DNA from 2 places in the Clostridium lapidicellarium genome. Region 2 is predicted to be linked to the other one. Evidence: predicted binding sites of a transcription regulator. Region 2 holds the regulator's gene; the other holds the start of a gene.

Region 1 (3,436 bases), on a different contig from region 2:
TTTTGTGTGGGAAGTATTGTTTTGCAGAAAAGAAATAAATAAATTGAAGAAATATAGAAGTATTTGAGTTCCTGTGATAAAATTAACCTGTAAGTGGTAATACCATTATACCAATACCCTGTTTTTTTGGTGCTAATAAATATATTGTTTTAATATGGGATATATTAAATTATAAAATAGAGAGGAAGATCTATTTATGCCAATAGTCAAATTACCTTATAATAAAAAAACTGTTGAAGTTGAAATCGATAATAAAAATTTTGCTGCAGTACTTGAACCAGAGCAGTTCAATTGTGAGACTGGGCTTACAGAAGAGAAAATAGTGGAAAAATCCCTTGATAATCCAATAGATTCTCCAAAATTGGAGAAACTGGTCAAAGGTAAAAACAACATGGTTATAATAAGCAGCGATCATACAAGACCACTCCCGAGTAAAATTACGATGCCCATACTTTTAAGGAGAATAAGAAGGGCAAATTCTGACATTGATATAAAGATTTTAATTGCCACAGGATTTCACAGAGCTACTACGAGACAGGAACTTATAGATAAATTTGGGAGTGAGATAGTTGAAAATGAAAATATAGTGGTGCATGATTCAAGAGACAGAAATAAATTGGTTAAAATAGCCAGCTTTTCTTCTGGATGGGATCTTGAAATAAATAAAGTGGCGGCGGAAACGGAACTTTTAATTGCGGAGGGACTTATAAAATCTCATTTTTTTGCGGGATTTTCAGGAGGAAGAAAGAGCATACTGCCGGGAATATCTTCTGCGAAAACGATTATGTCCAATCATTGTGCTGAATTTATAGCAAGTCCCTATGCCAGAACTGGCAACCTTAGGAATAACCCGGTTCATGAAGATATGCTCAGGGCTGCAGAAAAAGCAAAATTGGCCTTTATATTAAATGTAGTTACAGATAAAAATAGAAAGATAATAAATGCCTTTGCAGGTGACTGCAAATTGGCCCATGAGAGAGGCTGCAAATTTGTTAAAAAACTGTCGGAAGTCAAAAAGGTGGAAGCGGATATAGTTATTTCCACTAACGGGGGATATCCTCTGGATCAGAATATATATCAGTCTGTTAAGGGAATGGTGGCTGCTGAGGCGACTTGCAGAAAGGGTGGTGTGATTATAATGGTAGCTGCCTGCAATGACGGCCATGGCGGACAGGCATTTTATGATAATCTGGCAAATGTAAAGACACCTGAGGAATATTTGAAAAAGGTTTCTAATGTTTCAAGGAGGGATACAACGCCGGATCAGTGGGAATCGCAGATGCTGGCCAGAATATTGAGTGAGCATACTGTAATTTTAGTTACAGATATGTGTGATCCTGAAATTATAGAGAATATCCACATGTTGCATACTTATACCGTGAAAGAGGCCTTGAATAAAGCCTATGATATTTTGGGAAAAGATGCAAAAGTTACCGTTATACCGGATGGTGCAGGTGTAATTGTAGGATAAAGTGCGGTGCTGTCATTTACCTTTGAGAAAATCAAATGGTAGATGACAGCTGCTTTATTGAAGTGATATCTTCTTTTGAAGTATAAAAAATCACTTTACAGAACAGACGTTCCATGATAATATTAAGAAAAGAATGGAAGTGGTATTGTGGATGTTTTTGATAAATTGAGAATTCTCACTGATGCTGCAAAGTATGATGTGTCATGTACTTCCAGTGGAGTTAATAGAAGAGCACAAGCCGGTGGGATAGGAAGTTCCGCTGCCTGTGGAATATGCCACAGTTTTTCGGCGGATGGAAGGTGCATTTCACTTTTAAAAATCTTGATGACGAATGTCTGTGTCTATGATTGCAAATACTGCGTAAACCGCCGTTCAAACGATGTTCCAAGGACTTCCTTTACACCGTGTGAATTGGCCGATCTGACCATGAATTTTTATCGCAGAAATTATATAGAAGGTCTTTTTTTAAGCTCTGGTGTGATCAGAAATCCAGACTATACCTGTGAACTAATGATCAGAGTACTTGAAATTTTAAGAAATGATTATAAATTTTTTGGATACATACATGTGAAAGCTATTCCCGGAGCTGATAGCAGGCTTGTACATCAGCTTGGTATTTTGGGAGACAGAATGAGTGTAAATATTGAGCTTCCATCGCAGAAAAGTCTGAAACTTTTGGCGCCGGATAAGTCAAAACACTCCATTTTAACCCCTATGGGATATATTAGGGACTGCATAAGGCAAAATTCAAAAGATACTGTAAGATATCGTCATGCATCCGGATTTGCACCGGCGGGCCAGAGCACCCAGATGATCATAGGTGCTACTCCTGATACCGATTTCCATATCTTGAACCTGGCCGAAGGTCTTTATAGGAAATATAAACTCAAGAGGGTGTTTTTTTCTGCCTACATACCTGTGTCTGAAAATTCACTGCTCCCCAAAGTGAACACCAGGCCGCCTCTTTTGCGGGAACACCGGCTGTATCAAGCTGATTGGCTTTTAAGACATTATGGATTTAAAGCCGGTGAAATTTTGGATGAAAGACACCAGAGTTTTGATCCGTACATAGATCCTAAATGTAACTGGGCGTTGAATCATAGAGAATACTTCCCTGTAGAAATAAATAGGGCACCTTATGAAAAATTGCTCAGGGTTCCTGGAATTGGCGTGAAAAGTGCAAAAAGAATTGTAGCTGCCAGAAAGGATTTTTTATTGAGCTTTGAATCACTTAAAAAATTGGGAGTTGTACTTAAAAGGGCACAGTACTTTATTTTGTGTTCAGGAAAAATAATGGATGGACTGACTGTGGAGAAGGATTCCGTCATAAGGGCACTTATGTCCAAAAATTCATTAAACAGATATTATAAGGATTTTACCTCTGGGGTAAAATATGAGCAGCTGTCTTTTTTATAAGGAGAGGAATACATATGATTGAAAAATCAAGTCTTATATATGAATATGATGGAAGTTTTGAAGGTATCATGTGCTGTGTATTTGAAAGTTATTATAAGAGAGAAATTCCCATGGATATTATATCTTCTGACAGATTTCAGACTACTTTTTTTCCTGTGAAGGAAATTGAGACTGATTTGAAGAAATCTACCAGAGTAATTAAGTCCATACCTGAAAAAATAGGGAGCTCTGCCCTGGAACTTTTAAAATATGCTTTTTTAACTTGTATGCCCCATAAAGAATTGAACATGCTTATGTTTTTGAGAAAGGGATTTCATTATGGGCCGCCGATTATGTACATGTTTAAAGATGAGCATGTAGATAAAATGCTCAAAGCTGTAAGACATTTAAAAAATGAAAGCCATCTCCTGAAGGGGTTTATAAGATTTTCTATTTTGGGAGGCATCCTTGTATCACAAATCGGGCCTAAAAATTATGTACTTCCACTTATTGCAGGGCATTTTTGCAGAAGATATGCGGGTGAACATTTTCTGATTCATGACAAAACCC
Region 2 (3,436 bases):
TCAAATACCTGTACAGCAAGGCAAAAATAATAGATGAAAACCCTGCCCTGGAATTGGAATCACCTAAAATAAGTCAAAAAAACCCAATTTACTTGAGTCTTGAGGAAAGCAAGGAACTTTTAAGAGCCGTAGACGGAAAATTTAAAAAGAGGGATTATTGCATTATAACTTTCTTCCTAAACTGTGGAATGAGGCTGTCTGAATTGTGCGGCATCAATATCTCGAATATCAAGGAAGATACGCTGACTGTAATTGGCAAGGGGAGCAAGGAAAGAACTATATATCTGAATAAAGCCTGCAGAAGAGCTCTTAAAAATTACCTTGAGGAAAGGAGCAAATATCATGACAAAATAAAAAACAGGGATGCCCTCTTTATAAGTAGAAATTACAACAGGATAAATAAGAGGACTGTAGAATTGATGCTGAAAAAATATTTGAAAAAAGCAGGTTTAGACAGCAGAAAATATACCCCGCATAAATTGAGGCACACTGCAGCCACTCTCATGTACAAATATGGAAATGTTGATATAAGAAGCCTTCAAAAAATATTGGGCCATGAAAATGTATCCACTACCCAGATCTATACCCATGTAGATGATGAAGAGCTGAGAAAAGCAGTTAAATCAAACCCACTGAGCGAGGAAGATATGTAAAACAAAAAATTAAAGGCTGGAAAAATTCCAGCCTTTAATTTCTATTTGTTTTTGAACTTCTTATTTATCCTGATAAGCCCCGGATATTCTTCACGTGCAAATTTCTTAAAAGAATTTTTATTTTCAAGTACTTCGCTTAATCCGTCTATATCGTCTATGAATTCAACTTTATCGTCATTTTTATCGTCGCCTTTATTTTCCAAATTCTCATCATCTTGATAATGAGAATCATTTGATGAACACTCGTCTTCCTCTTCGTAATCCCTGGATTCATTTTCATCATCTATGATATCGTCAATTTTTATAGCTTTCATATCATACCCTTCCATTTCAAGGCATTTACCACAATTGTCGCATTTTTTGGTTGGATCCAAATCGCATGTGTCGCATTCACCACAGTTGTCACATACTTTGTTTTCATCAAATACGCAATAATTATTTTTCATAATATCTCCCTCTTGTTATCCTGTAATAAAACTAGTATAGAACATAGGTTTGATATTTGTCAACTTCTATGATATAATTCACATCAAGTGATTCTTAGGTTCAAAATGGAGCCTGGGCCTTAGAAGAACTTATCCAGGCGCGCAGCAGTGCTTATCCCCCGCTTTGAGAAGCTGGGAGTATTGGCCAATGATAGCGTTCGGATAAATAAATTATAGGAGTGTTTTTTTATGAAAAATTCCAGTAACAACAGACAACTTCAGATATATGAATTTATAAAATCCCAAATTAAAGAAAAGGGTTACCCTCCTTCTGTCAGGGAAATATGTGCAGCTGTAGGCCTGAAATCCACTTCTACCGTGCACAATCATCTTGCAAAATTGGAAAAGAGAGGACTTATAAAAAGAGATGGAATTAAATCCAGGACTATAGAGATAATTGAAAAATCAGCACCTCAAAAGGAAATGATAGATGTCCCCATTATAGGAAACATAGCTGCAGGCATACCTATTTTAGCTACTGAGAATATAGAAGATTTTTTCCCAATTCCGATGGATTACATTAAAAATGATAAAAAATTATTTATATTGAAAGTTAAGGGAGAAAGCATGGTAGATGCAGGTATATTGGACGGAGATTTTTCCATACTGGAGCAGACAAATGTTGCTGAAAATGGAGATATAGTTGCGGCCATGATTGGAAACGAAGCTACTTTAAAAAGATTTTTCAAGGGAAAGGACAGTATAAGGCTCCAGCCTGAAAATAAAAATATGTCTCCCATTATAGTGACTGACTGTAAAATCATAGGAAAATTAGTAGGCATATATAGAAAATATTAGATTTATTTTCATGTAAATTTTAAATCAGGGATCCTTTAAATAAGTAAATTCCTGATTTAAAATTTACGATGTTACAGTATACGGGATAATGCTATGAGTATCCCTATTTTAGCATGGTCAAAAGTAAGTCCGCCTTGAAGATATCCTATATATGGCTCCCTTATAGGCGCATCCGCAGATAATTCTATGGAGGAACCCTGCACGAAATCTCCCGCAGCCATTATAACCTGATCTGAATATCCCGGCATATCCCAGGGTTCGCATGTGACAAAGGAATCTACCGGCGATCCATTCTGAATGGCCCTGCAAAAATTTATCAGCTTTGATTTGTCCATGAACTTAATTGCCTGTATTATATCACTTCTCTTATCGTTATACCTGGGTAAAACCTCAAATCCGGCCAGTTCCATGATCCTGGCACAGAAGATGGCCCCTTTCACTGCTTCTATTGAGATATGGGGAGCTAAAAAAAGCCCTTCATATAAAAGTCTCATAACCCCAAATGTAGAACCGCACTCCCCTCCTATTCCAGGGACGGTAAGCCTATAGGAAGCCTGAGTGACACAATCTTTTCTGCCAACTATGTATCCTCCAGTAGGTGCTATTCCACCTCCTATATTTTTTATGAGAGAACCAGCAGCCATGTCAGCCCCTACGTCAGTTGGCTCCAGGGTATCTATAAATTCTCCGTAACAATTGTCCACAAGACATATCACATCGGGATTTATCCGTTTTACAAAATCAATTATCCTTTTGATTTCAGGTATGAGCAGGGATTTTCTCCAGCCGTAGCCAGTAGATCTCTGTATATGTACTAATTTTATGCTGCTGTTTTCCCTGAGATGTTTTTCTATGCCCTTAAAATCTATTCTATCATCTTCAGTCAGGTCCACCTGTTCATAATTTATACCGTATTCTCTGAGAGAGCCCAGTTTTTTGCCAGCATCCATTCCTATCAAGCTGTGTAAAGTGTCATAAGGTGTACCACATACCGAAAGCATTGTATCTCCAGGACGCAAATTTCCAAAAATGGCACAGCAAAGGGCATGTGTACCATTTACAAAGTGCGGCCTTACAAGTGCACTCTCCGAATTGAATATGTCCGCATAAACCCTATCTAAAGAATCTCTGCCTATATCACCGTATCCATAGCCAGAAGAATTGGTAAAATGTGACTCGCTTATTCTTTCCCTCTGCATTGCATTTAAAACTTTCACTTGATTGTATTCTCTTACTTCATCGTAGTATTTGAATTGGTTCTTCACATCTTCCAGTGCTCTTTCATATAGATCAAACACTCTTTCATCTATTTTATACGCTTCCTTGAGTTTTTTCTTAGTTATATCTAACAACGTCAATTCTCCTTTTTCATATTTCATATTTTTATTTGCTTTATTTTTTAAGGTAAAAGGCACATAGAAAGGGAATAGGCAATACCTATTCCTCTCTACATTTAACAAATAACCTTATTGTCTAGCACTTTTAACTGTTTTTTCAATC

Evidence for each region. The regulator LexA, encoded in region 2, represses DNA repair genes until DNA is damaged. The targets are predictions, from matches to a motif close to CNAACANNTGTTNG.
Region 1: AB8S09_RS11785 (putative DNA modification/repair radical SAM protein) is a predicted target of LexA. The motif match lies at 1,571-1,584, and genes of this name have one in related genera.

Annotation. Positions count from the first base shown of each region.
Region 1 covers NZ_JBGFFE010000019.1:34,746-38,181, forward strand. Annotated here, with positions in the region: gene larA (nickel-dependent lactate racemase) at 197-1,471, shown strand; gene AB8S09_RS11785 (putative DNA modification/repair radical SAM protein) at 1,619-2,887, shown strand; gene AB8S09_RS11790 (TIGR03915 family putative DNA repair protein) at 2,902-3,436, shown strand, end outside.
Region 2 covers NZ_JBGFFE010000003.1:80,093-83,528, reverse strand. Annotated here, with positions in the region: gene AB8S09_RS04000 (tyrosine recombinase XerC) at 1-653, shown strand, start outside; gene AB8S09_RS03995 (hypothetical protein) at 695-1,099, opposite strand; gene lexA (transcriptional repressor LexA) at 1,328-1,936, shown strand; gene AB8S09_RS03985 (methionine gamma-lyase family protein) at 2,008-3,288, opposite strand; gene hfq (RNA chaperone Hfq) at 3,436-3,436, opposite strand, start outside.